3 regions of the Saccharopolyspora tripterygii genome follow, and region 2 is predicted to be linked to each of the others. Evidence: riboswitches for the same ligand, from Rfam matches in the RefSeq annotation. Region 2 holds a riboswitch; each other region holds the start of a gene.
What was found. Region 2 has a riboswitch for cobalamin ahead of ACYVF3_RS15475 (putative cobaltochelatase). Riboswitches for the same ligand answer to the same signal wherever they lie in the genome.
Positions count from the first base shown of each region.

Region 1: linked by a shared signal. The riboswitch ahead of metE (5-methyltetrahydropteroyltriglutamate--homocysteine S-methyltransferase) and the one ahead of ACYVF3_RS15475 (putative cobaltochelatase) in region 2 are both predicted to bind cobalamin.
Region 3: linked by a shared signal. The riboswitch ahead of ACYVF3_RS15965 (CbtB domain-containing protein) and the one ahead of ACYVF3_RS15475 (putative cobaltochelatase) in region 2 are both predicted to bind cobalamin.

Region 1 covers NZ_BAAGZP010000015.1:92,812-96,903, forward strand. Annotated here, with positions in the region: gene metE (5-methyltetrahydropteroyltriglutamate--homocysteine S-methyltransferase) at 27-2,315, opposite strand; cobalamin riboswitch at 2,459-2,713, opposite strand; gene ACYVF3_RS12360 (ArsB/NhaD family transporter) at 2,938-4,092, opposite strand, start outside.
Region 2 covers NZ_BAAGZP010000018.1:352,211-356,302, forward strand. Annotated here, with positions in the region: gene ACYVF3_RS15475 (putative cobaltochelatase) at 1-1,942, opposite strand, end outside; cobalamin riboswitch at 1,978-2,149, opposite strand; gene ACYVF3_RS15480 (GNAT family N-acetyltransferase) at 2,207-2,689, opposite strand; gene ACYVF3_RS15485 (S1 family peptidase) at 2,770-3,585, opposite strand; gene ACYVF3_RS15490 (LysE family translocator) at 3,881-4,092, shown strand, end outside.
Region 3 covers NZ_BAAGZP010000020.1:13,483-17,574, reverse strand. Annotated here, with positions in the region: gene ACYVF3_RS15975 (urease accessory protein UreH domain-containing protein) at 1-613, opposite strand, end outside; gene ACYVF3_RS15970 (CbtA family protein) at 942-1,694, opposite strand; gene ACYVF3_RS15965 (CbtB domain-containing protein) at 1,707-1,898, opposite strand; cobalamin riboswitch at 1,929-2,101, opposite strand; gene ACYVF3_RS15960 (hypothetical protein) at 2,186-2,860, shown strand; gene ACYVF3_RS15955 (C40 family peptidase) at 3,535-4,092, shown strand, end outside.

The DNA of each region.
Region 1 (4,092 bases), on a different contig from region 2:
GACGGCACCTCCCGTGACCCTGGTGATCAGCTCAGCGTCGGACGCACCGCCGCGGTCGCGCTGATCACGTTCTTGAGGGCCGTGTTGACCTCGGCGTAGCCCCTGGTCTTGAGGCCGCAGTCGGGGTTGACCCACAAGCGCTGCGCGGGAACGGATTCCAGCGCAGCGCGCAGCAGCGAGGTCACCTCGTCGGTCTCCGGCACGCGTGGCGAGTGGATGTCGTAGACACCGGGACCGACGCCCTTGGCGAACCCGACCGCGTTGAGGTCCGAGAGCACCTCCATGCGGGAGCGCGCGGCCTCGATGCTGGTGACGTCGGCCTCCAGGGCCACGATCGCGTTGATCACGTCGCCGAACTCCGAGTAGCACAGGTGGGTGTGGATCTGGGTGGTGTCGGTGACCCCGGAGGTGGCCAGCCGGAACGATTCCACCGCCCAGTCGAGGTAGTGCTTCTGCTGCGCGGCGCGCAGCGGCAGGAGCTCGCGCAGGGCCGGTTCATCGACCTGGACCACGCGGATACCGGCCGCTTCGAGGTCGTGCACCTCGTCGCGGATGGCCAGCGCCACCTGCTTGGCGGTGTCGGCCAGCGGCTGGTCATCGCGGACGAACGACCACGCGAGGATGGTGACCGGGCCGGTGAGCATGCCCTTGACGGGCTTGTCGGTCAGCTTCTGCGCGTAGGTCGCCCACTCGACGGTCATCGGGTTCGGGCGGGAGACGTCGCCGAAGAGGATCGGCGGGCGCACGCACCGCGACCCGTAGGACTGCACCCAGCCCTTGTGCGTGCTGACGAATCCGTCCATGAGCTCGGAGAAGTACTGGACCATGTCGTTGCGCTCGGGCTCACCGTGCACGAGGACGTCCAGGCCGAGCTCTTCCTGCAGCTCGATGACCCGCTGGATCTCGTCGCGCATGCGCTGCTTGTAGGTGGCGGCGTCGATCGTGCCGTTGCGCAGCGCAGCGCGAGCCTTGCGGACGTCGGTCGTCTGGGGGAACGAACCGATGGTCGTCGTCGGCAGCGGGGGCAGCTGCAGCGCCTCCTCCTGGGCCTTCTGCCGCTGCGCGTAGTCATTGCGGCGGGAGTCCGCGGGCCGAAGCGCGCGCAGCCGGGTCTGGACCTCGGCGTTGCGGACGCGGTCGGCGGCGGCCCGGTCGGCGACCACCGCGGCGGCCTCGGCGAGCGCGTCGGCGACGACCTCGCGGCCCTCGCGCAGCGCGCGGCCCAGCACGACGACCTCCTGGACCTTCTGCGCGGCGAAGGCCAGCCAGGACTTCACCTGAGGGTCGATCTGGGTTTCGGCTTCGACGTCGTAGGGGACGTGCAGCAGCGAGCACGAGGTGCCGATCGCGACCTCGTCGGCCACGCCGAGCAGGGTCGCGCCGGTGGTCAACGCCTGGTCGAGATCGGTCCGCCAGATGTTGCGGCCGTCGACGAGGCCGGCGACCAGCGACTTGGTCCGCAGGCCCGTGAGCGCGGGCAACTTGTCCACAGCGGAGGGACTGGTGACGAGGTCGAGGCCGAGCGCCTCGACCGGCGCGTCGGCGAGCACGTCGAGCGCGTCACCGAGATCGCCGAAGTACCCGGCGACGAGCAACGCGGGGCGGTCCGAGAGCTCGCCCAGCCGGCGGTAGGCCTCGCGCAGCGCGTCGAGCTCGGCCTGCGTGCGGTCGGCGGCGAAGGCGGGCTCGTCGAGCTGTACCCACTCGGCACCGGCCTGCTTGAGCTCCGACAGCAGCGCGGCGTAAGCGGGCAGCAGCTCGTCGAGCTTGTCCAGCGGTGCGAACGAGTCGGGGGCGCCTTCAGCGGGCTTGGACAGCAGGAGGAAGGTCAGCGGCCCGACCAGCACCGGCCGGGTGGTGACGCCCTGCTCGGCTGCCTCGCGGAACTGCTCCACCGGCGTCCGGTCGGTCAACGAGAACCGTTCCTGCGGGCTGATCTCCGGGACCAGGTAGTGGTAGTTGGTGTCGAACCACTTCGTCATCTCCAGCGGTGGGGTGGAGTCCACACCGCGGGCCATCGCGAAGTAGGTGTCGAGCGGGTTCAGCCCCAGTTCGGCGTACCGGGACGGCACGGCGCCGAAGGTGACCGCGGTGTCGAGCACCTGGTCGTAGTAGGAGAACGTGTTGCCCGGCACCGAGTCCAGGCCCGCGTCGGCGAGGAAGCGCCAGGAGTCGGCGCGGATCTTGCCCGCGACGGCGCGCAAGTCCTCCTCGCTGCTGCGCCCGGCCCAGTAGCTCTCCAACGCGCGTTTGAGTTCACGGTCCGGCCCGATCCGGGGGTAGCCGAGTACGGTAGATCCGATCTTGGTGGTCAACGCCCTCTCCTCGCGAGCTCGACATCAGAGGCTCCGAGGTCGCCGTGGAGGCGTGCGGGCGGACACGGGCAGCCGCTTTCGGGCAGCACCGCTTTCCGTTCGTCCGCCAGGTCCTCCCTCGAGACCTCGGATCAGCGCGCGCCGCGGCGCGCGCACCGGTGGCAGGTCTTCGGACTCGCGGGCGCTTCCCGGCCTGGCCGGGCGTTCCTAGTGGCCGTCGCTTCCCGGGCCTCTCGGCCCAGTGCTTGTCTTCGGTCGTGCGACCGGTGACGGCTGTCGTTCCCGCTCACCGCTGCGGGGCAGTCCCGGGTTCGCACCGGGTTCCCTCTTGCCTCGTCCGTCCCTGCGCACGACCTCGGTCGCACCGGGGCGGACGAACCACCAGCACTCACCAGGTTAGTGCCGAAACTTCCTTTGGCAAGCAGTTCCACGATGTGCGCGCCCGGTGCGGACGAGTTGCCGGCGCCCAGCACCGCCCGTGAGGTCGCGGTTCTCCAGATGCACACGCGCTGATGAGACTCCGGTCACAGGGAACCCGCGGGCCGTCGCGCACGGGATCCGGCCGGGTTCATCACCCTCCACAACGGACGGTGAAAGAGCTTGGTGGAGGGGCCGGGTCGGGCTACATCGCGAAGTAGCGGAGCCAGACGTAGAGGGTGGACAGCGCGATGGTCACCGCGGTGACGACCATGCCGTACTTGGTGAACTGCCAGAAGCTGATCGGGTACCCGTTGCGGGAGGCCCAGCCGATCGCCACGACGTTGGCGCTCGCGCCGATCGCGGTGGCGTTGCCGCCGAGGTCGGCGCCGAGGGCCAGCGACCACCACAGCGCCTGGCTGATCTCCGGGTCCGGAACCGTGGCCACGAGCTCCTCGACGATCGGGATCGTGGTCGCCACGAAGGGGATCGTGTCGATCATGCCGCCGATCACCGCCGACCCGATCAGCAGGCCGACCGCGGCGAGGAAGTAGTTGTCGCCGACGAGATCGATCGCGGCGCGCCCGAGCGTGTCGATCACCCCGACGTCGACGAGCCCGCCGACCATGACGAACAGCCCCATGAAGAACACCAGGGTCGACCAGTCGACCTCCTCGAGGAACTGCGGCGCCGTGGTCTGCGAGACCAGCACCATCAGCCCGGCGCCGAGCAGGCCCACGAAGGCCGGGTCGATGCCGATCGGCCCGTGCAGGACGAAGGCGACGACGACCGCGCCGACGACGATCAAGCAGCGCCGCAGGAGCCGGTGGTCGTGGATGGCGTCGCTGCCGTCGAGCTCCATGATCTCGGCCATGTGCTCGTCGGCGTCCAGGAACGCCTTGCGGAACAGCACCCGGCACATGCCGATGAAGACCGCGAGCAGGATGACGGTGATCGGTGCGAGGTTGTAGAGGAAATCGGTGAAGGTGAGTCCCGCCCGGCTGCCGATCATGATGTTGGGCGGATCGCCGATCAGGGTCGCGGTGCCGCCGATGTTGGCCGCGAGCACCTCGGCGATCAAGAAGGGGACGACGGGCAGCCGGAGCCGCTGGCAGACGGCGAGGGTGACCGGCGCGATCAGGAGCATGACCGTGACGCTGTCGAGGAACGCCGAGACCAGCGCGGTCAGCAGGACGAGGATGATCATCAGGCGGAACGATTTCCCGCGGCTCTGCTGGGCGGCCCAGATGGCGAGGTATTCGAAGACGCCCGTGTGCTTGAGCACGCTGACGGTGATCATCATTCCGAGCAGGAGGAAGATGACGTTCCAGTCGATCCCGGTCTTCTCGTCGAAGAAGGC
Region 2 (4,092 bases):
GCAGGCTGGGTCCGCCCAGGGCTGTGGCCACCTGGTTCGCCAGTCCGAGCTTGACGTGTCCGCTCTCGCAGTCGACGACGACGGAGGCCGTTCCGGTGCCGGCGAGGACCCGCGCGGCGCGCAGGGCGTCGTCGAAGGCCTGGGCGGAGCGGGTGCCCTGGACGCCGACGGTGGCCTTGCCGTCGGTGAGCAGCACGACGAGCGGCCTGCGCTGCGGGTCCCGGGTGCTCTCGGTACGGATGACGTGCTCGGCGCGCAGGAGGCCGTCGGCGAGCGGGGTCCTGCCTCCGGTGCGCATCCGGCGGAGCCGGGCCGCGGCGATGTCGACGGACGAGGTGGGCGGGAGCGCCACTTCGGCCTGGTCGCCGCGGAAGGTGATCACGCCGACCTTGTCGCGGCGCTGGTAGGCGTCTCGCAGCAGGGACAGCACGGCGCCGCTGACGGCGGTCATCCGGTCGCGGGCGGCCATCGATCCGGAGGCGTCGACGACGAAGAGCACGAGGTTGCCCTCGCGCCCTTCGCGCAGGGCTCGTCGCACGTCTTCGGAGCGCAGCACGAGCCCGGGACCGCTGCGCCCGCGCGCGGCCTGGTGGGGTGCGGCGGCGGCCAGCGTCGCGGTCACGTGCAGGCCGTGGCCGTCGACGGTGGTCGCGCGGGTGGTGCGCCCGCTGCGCGAGCGGGCGCGGGACCGGCGGCCGGGGGCTCCTTCGCCGAGCCCCTGCACTTCCAGGAGCCGGGCGCGGAAGGACGGACCGGTGCCGGCCGGGGTGCGCTCGGTGTCACCGCTGCCGGACTGCTCCTGCTGCTCTCCCCCTCCACCGCCGGTGGGTCCGGTGGGCTCGTCCTGCGGCTCGCCTCCGCCGGGGCCGCCGTCCGGACCGCCGTCGGGGTCGTCGTCGGGATCCTCCGGCTGCTGGTCGTCGGCCTGGTCCGCGGCGTCGGAGAGCGCCTGCTGCAACTGGTCCTCGGCCATCCCGGGTTCGTCGAACGGGTCGCGGCGACGCCGGTGCGGCAGCGCGAGCCGGGCCGCGGCCTCGACGTCCTCCTCGGCCACGGCTTCGGCGCCGCGCCAGGCGGCGTGAGCGACGGCGGTGCGCGCCAGCACGAGGTCGGCGCGCATGCCGTCGACGTCGAAGGCCGCGCACAACGCGGAGATCCGCCGCAGCTCGGTGTCGGGCAGCTGGACCTTCTCCACGCGAGCGCGGGCGGCGCTGATGTGCTCGGCGAGCTCGGCGTCCGCGTCGGCCCACTGGGCGGCGAACCCGGCGGGATCGGCTTCGAAGGCGAGCCGGCGGCGGACGACCTCGGTCCGGGTCTCGACCTCGCGCGATGCGGCGACCTGCACGGTGAGGCCGAAGCGGTCGAGCAGCTGCGGCCGCAGTTCGCCCTCTTCCGGGTTCATGGTGCCGACGAGCAGGAACGACGACGCGTGCGAGACGGAGACGCCGTCGCGCTCGACGTGCGCCCGGCCCATGGCGGCGGCGTCGAGCAGCAGGTCCACGAGGTGGTCGTGCAGCAGGTTGACCTCGTCGACGTAGAGCACACCGCGGTGCGCTCCGGCGAGCAGGCCGGGCTGGAAGGCGCGGACGCCTTCGGTGAGGGCGCGTTCGAGGTCGAGCGAGCCGATGAGCCGGTCTTCGGTGGCGCCGACGGGCAGCTCGACGAGCTGCGCCGGCGTGCGGGTGCCGGTGTCGCCGTGCGGTGCGTCGGGGCACTGCGAGTCGGGGGCGGCCGGGTCGCAGCCGAAGCGGCAGCCGTCGACGACGTCCAGCGGCGGCAGCAGCGCGGCGAGGGCGCGCACGACGGTCGACTTGGCCGTGCCCTTCTCGCCGCGCACCAGCACACCGCCGATGCGCGGGTGCACCGCGTTGAGCAGCAGCGCGAGCCGCAGGTCGTCGTGGCCGACCACAGCGGAGAAGGGGAAGCGAGGGGCAGCGGACATGCCGGTGTGGTTCCTTCCTCGGGGTGCGGACGCCCCGCTGTCGGGAACAAGGGGCCGCAGTGTCCTGACTCCCGGATCGTCACGGCCTCCGGCCTTCCCAGGTCACCCCGGTGGCTCTCGCGGGAGGTCCGCTCCCCGGTCACAGTGGCGCCGACCGTGCCGGACTCGCACCGGCTTCCTGCCAACACCCCTTGCAAACGGATTCACCGACATCGTTCCAGACGTCGATCAAGCGCCCAACCTCCTGGCGCCGCAACTCACATCTCAGCGGCCGGCGGTGACGCCCGCGCGGCGCGGTTCGCGGCGCATGTCGATGTGCGGAATGCCGTCTTCGAGGTATTCCTCACCGGTTTCGACGAAGCCGAAGGAGGCGTAGAAGTCCTTGGCGTAGGTCTGCGCGGACAGCACGGCGGGCGAGTTCTGCACCTCGGCGACGGCGGCGCGCATCAGCTTGCGTCCGAGGCCGAGGCCGCGCGCGCTCTTGGCGGTGCAGACGCGACCGATGCGGTAGGTGCCGTCGGGGTCTTCGAGCAGCCGCAGGTAGCCGAGCACGTAGTCGTCGGCGGAGTCGACCCAGAAGTGCCGGGTCGAATCCTCCAGGTCGCGCCCGTCGAGCTCGGGGTAGGCGCACTCCTGCTCGACGACGAAGACGTCGACGCGCAACCGCAGCATCCGGTAGAAGTCGTAGGCGTCCAGGTCCGCGGTGTAAGCGCGTTGCACGGCGGTCGCGAGCGGCTGAAGGGTCACTCTTACCTGGATATCACAGGACTTCCCGGTTTCCCGAACTCATCGGCGGCCGGAGTTGTGCAGACCACTCGCGCACGGGCTCAGGGCGTGTAGGCCGACAGCTTCGTGTAGACGCCGGGCGTGCCGGGACGACCGCATCCGGTTCCGTAGGACACCACGCCGATGAGCCGTCCGTCGGCGACGATCGGCCCGCCGGAGTCGCCGGCGCAGGCGTCCCGCCCGCCTTCGGGGTATCCGGCGCAGAACATGCTGCGCGGGTCGTAGTTCGGGTACGCGGAGCGGCAGCTCTCGTCCGGGGCCACCGGCACTTCCACGGACCGGAGGGTGTCGGAGGGCGGTCCGTCTTCGCTGGTCCGGCCCCATCCGTAGACGCGAGCCTGGGTGCCGGGCCGGTAGGGCGACTGGTCGCCCGGCTCGACCACGGGCAGCGGGCGCTGCGGCAGGGGCGTGCTGAGCTTGAGCACCGCGAGGTCGTCGCCGGTGGTGAAGTCCTCGTACCGCGGGTGCACCCACACGCTGTCGACCTCGGCTTCGGTGCCCTCCGAGCTGCGCAGGTCGGTGCGTCCGGCGACCACCTTGAGGTCGCTGGGCGAGCGCTCCGCCCCGGTGAGCGGGTCGTGCGCGCAGTGCGCCGCGGTGACGACCTCGCCCGCGCGGATCAGGGTGCCGCCGCAGAAGTGGTTGCCGTACCGGTCGGTGAGCGCGACGACCCAGGGCGCGTCCTGGGTGTCGGCGCCGGAGCCGCCGAGGATTCGGGACTGCGGCTGGTCGTCGCCGGTGACCGCCGGTTCGGCGTGGGCGGCGGGGCTCGTGCTGGCCAGCGCGGTGACCGCCCCGGCGATGGCGAGCGCGCGCAGCGCCCGGGTCTTGTCGGCGGATCCCTGTTCGCGGCCCAAAGCGGGTGCCTCCAGCTGTCGCGGTCATCGACGGAGCGGACACACCGTAATCACCTGCACACCGAAACATCACGAGGCGCAACTCACACGCTCACGGGAAAATCTTTCGATAAACTGTAAGTCGAAAGCAAATTCTTTCGCGAACGTCGACGTTGACGATCGCAACTCCACCTCAGGCCGCCGCGGATCCGGGTGCCTCCACCCCGGGCGTCCGCCGATTTCGCCTGACCGGATGACGAGAAGCACCTGATCAAGCGACGCAGCCGTGCGTGCTGCCGGAAAGTGAGGACTCGCCGTGCTCCTGGACCCGACGCCGTTGCCCGCCTTCCTGCTGGCGAGCGCGGTCGTGATCATCACACCGGGAGTGGACGTCTTCCTGCTGCTGCGCACATCGCTGAACCACGGGCGCAAGGCGGGCATGCTCGCGCTGGCCGGGATCCACAGCGCCAGCGCGCTGCAGGTCGCCCTGGTCATCTCCGGTCTGGGAGCGCTGATCACCAGCGCACC
Region 3 (4,092 bases), on a different contig from region 2:
AGCGACTCGCGCGACTGGTTGCGACTTCAGAACCGGGCCTCGATGAGGTGGCCCCAAACTCCTGGTCAGTACGTGGCCCCGCGTGGCTCTTCCGCCGATGCGAAACTGGCGCGTTCCCGACTTCGATGACGATGTTGCGGAAACCGGGCACGCCGAGCTGGGAGGGTCCCAGCACGCAGATCACCACACCGGCGATCAGCTGCAACGCGGTCCTGGTGCCGACCGACATCTGCACGACCGTGCCCAGTGCGCCGAGCAGTGCGCCGAGCACGCTGTGGGAGACGAGCTTGCCGATCAGGAAGCCACCGACGGGTGCGAAATCGTCGGCGAGCCGATTGAGCGGACTCTGGGTTGTTTTGGTCCGCACGGCGGTGTTTCCGGTCTCGGTAGGGGCGGCGTTGCGATGCTGGCGGGTGATCAAGCCCGCGAGCAGTCCGCCCTGGACTGCGGCACATGAAACACCACCGGCGAGCAGGCCGATGAGCAAGCGCGAGCGGATGATCCAGGTTCGAGTACAGCGTGTTCTCCTGCGACCACGAGGAGCGACGGTGACCCATCGGCTTCCGCAACCGCACTCCGACCACAACAATGCAGCAAATGTGAACTCTTTCACGGAGCGATGGTATGCACGCTCGTAACCCCCGGCATCGGACCATTTCTACTACCCGCACAGCGCATGCCAGCCTGGCCGCAAGCGGCCCCTTCGACGGCGTTGCTCTTAAGTCACCCCAAACACCTGCCGGCCGACCAACCTGAGCGCAGGTACCCTGTTCACTCTGCTATTGGCTGTTGCTGCGCTTTGTCGTGCACGTCGTGGGACGTGATCAGTAGTCGTCGCGACCCCAACCGATCGCGAATACCTGTCGGCACCCCGAATCGCACTGGCGACAAGTGGAAACACCCGCCCGACCTTGGGAGAAGACCGGGCGGGGTACCCGTCGCTATGGTGCCGTTGCCGGCGAGGCTGTCGTGGTCGGTCGTTGTTTTCGGGGCTCGTTGAGCAGGCCGAAGGCGAAACCGAGGACCGTCCACATTCCGGCGAGTTCAGCGAGTGAGGACAAGCGGAAGCGCCACAGCAACGCAGCGGGCACGTCCGGGGGTACGGGATCCGGGTTCGACGGCCAAGCCCATAGGACGAGACCGGTCAACACGATTCCTCCGGCAGCTGCCGCAGTACTGCGACGCGCCGGTGACCATCCGTGAACAGCCAGGTACCGGTGCAGGTAGCCGACCGCGTGCAGGATCGCGATACCCGCCACGATCAGCGAAAAGTACGCGACAGTACGGAAAGTGACCGTTTCCCCGTCCCCCACTCCCGGTGGGTTCGCAGGATATTTCAGCGCCGGTAGCAGCGACACGGCGAGAAACCCGGACGCAGCGAGCTGGAGGCTCCGTCCGAAGTCGGTTCGCGCGGGCAGCCGGTGTCGGTTGTGGGCGAACACGACCGCGAAGATCGTCCCGATCGCCAACCCGACGACAAGCGCGGCGACCATGCCGCCGACCACCTGGGTTGGGCGGCTGAACAACTCCTCGTGGGCGTGCTCACCGGCGGCGTGCGAGCGTGCCTCCTCGACCTCGAGCGCAGCGCGGAGCGGGGTTTCGACCAGCAGAAGCGAGAACAGCGCGGCCGTGAGGCCGGCGAGCAGCCCCGCCAGCAAGCCCCGCCGCAGGAAAGTGGCGAACGGCGAGCTCATGAGCGTCCCCGTTCAGTGGCAGGGCACGCCGAGGGCGTGCCGGCCGTCGTGAGTGAACTCGTGGATGGTGTCCGCCGCCTGCGCGAGCACCGCACCGTTTTCCTGAAGCACGACGTAGAGCACAACGATCGCGAACGCGGCCAAGGCCCAAGCCCAGACGGGAACGTGGATGCGCTGCGCAGCGGGCAGACCAGCGGTGGTCATGTCAAAACCTGCCTTCCATCTCTCGTGGAACGTGGTGTCACTGCCGCAGCCGGTCTCCTGGCTTCCGGATCAATGCTCCCCTGGCCTTCCCAGACACCGACGCGGTGTCCAGTGGCGAGATCAGGGTCGCTCCCCGGTCACAGTGGCGAGGACCACGCCGGAATTCCACCGGCTTCCCGTGCACTGCGGCAGCAGAAGAGTACGAGGAGATCGCCGAGCCCACAACAGCCGATCCCGCGACGAACCTCACTGCATCGGTTCTCCAGCACATCAGGTCCAATGCCGGGGTGCAGGATTCATCAAAAGCCGCTCTGGACCAGACCACTCGCTCGCTGGCACGCCCCCTCGCCGACGCCGACGACGTCGTGGCATGGGAATCGTACTGCGACGAGGCCAACGGATTCTTGGCGCGCGACGTGCAAGCCTGGCAGCGTTTGGCCGGGTTTCAACATCACCGCGCGGGCACGGTACTGGTGGCTTTTCGGGCTTCGTGGCTGGCGCTGTGCGCGACAGTCCCCGAACACCACTTCGCCTGGCCTGTTCCTTCGCTGGCCGAAGCATCCGTTGTGGTCGACGCGGACGGGTTGGTGCACGGCCTTGTTCTGCGTGATCGATCTTGCGCAAACGCCTGGTGGCCCAACGTTTCCCACTTCCTCGCACCGCTCACCCGTGGACTGGCGGCCATCGGCGGCCCACCAGCCGACAGCGATCAGTACTGGGGCAACGCCGTCGGCTTGATCGGCGAGGTGCTGCGACGGCTCGCCGCGAACGGGGCAGGAGGTGACGTGCTCGCCACAGCAGTGCAACTGCGCGCTGAGACTGGCCGAGCAGATCTGCTCGACTTCGGTGCGACGCAGAGCAGTTTGTGGTCCCGGCGTCGGACGTGCTGCCAGTTGTGGCGATCCGGCACTGGTTACTGCACAGAATGCCCACTCCACAACGCCCCACGCCGACAGGCGTGATGAACGCCCCAACGGCTTTGGCAACTGGGACTTCTGGCAGTACGCGAAGGAGAGCAAGGTGGCGGGCATCTTCGGCAACACCGGCCTGAACCTGCACCGAGGGCCGGAGCGCCTCGATCTCCTGGGTAGCTGTTCCTTAGTCAGCAACGGCTGCTTCACGAGGAGGGCCCGCACAACGCGGGTGGCCCGTTCCGATTTCCGAGGCCCGGGGCATGGAACGGGTTGTGAACACGGAGCACGGGGCACGCCACGGGACGGCGCAGTTCGGGCCTCGCACCGCCATCAGGGATGCCTCGCTTGATCAGGCAGACCTCACGCGTTCCGCACCGTGCTCCCGAAGACCTTCGCTTACCAGCCGAAAGCCTCACACTTGCGTCGGCCTCAACCACGAGCCCAGTATCCCGCGCGCACAGAACCGATCAGTCCATGTATTCACCAGCTGCTGACTCACCTAGCTCCTACGCGCAGAACAGAGCGTGATCGGTCAATTCCACTGCGTATCTACGATCGTGGTTAGTAGACATTCGCGGATCTTTCCAGTAGCTTTCGCGATCGGGCCGCGGGGAGCCCTCGCTGACACACCGTGAGGTGGGATCCGCTCATCGCAAGCGGAAGGTCCTGCCAGGACAGAGGAGGCTTTCGCAAACGTGGCGTCACACCGACTCAAACAGTCGATGAAGGCAGCGCTCGCGGCATCCGCGATTGCCATGATGGCCGGAACCATCGCGATCCCCGCTGGCGCGCAGCCCTCGGACCCCCTTGAGGAATACAAGAAACTCGGGGCGGACGCGGCTAAAGCCGAGGAAGACCTCAGCGACGCCGAGATGGCCATGGATTCCAACGAAGCCGAGCTGGCCAAGGCCAAAGCCTCAGTCGAACAAGCTAAGACGATCGAAGATCAAGCCCGAGGCGAGCAGGGAAAGCTCCAGGGGGAGGTCGACCGCCTTGCCGGTTCGGCCTACCGCGGCACTCGCGTGGACGAATTCACTGCTGGGCTGACCAGTAAGAACCCGGATGATTTCCTCGACCAGGCCACCATGCTCGGCGCGTTAGCCAGCGACAACAAGCAGGTGCTCAACGGATTCAAGGACGCCACTCAGCGCGCCCAACGCGCTCGTGAGCAAGCACAAGAAGCCGAGACCAGTGCCCAAGTGGCCACCGACGAAGCCGCGCGTCTCGTCGGCGAAGTCCGACAGCGCAAAAGGGATCTCGACGGCCAGATTAAAGCCGTC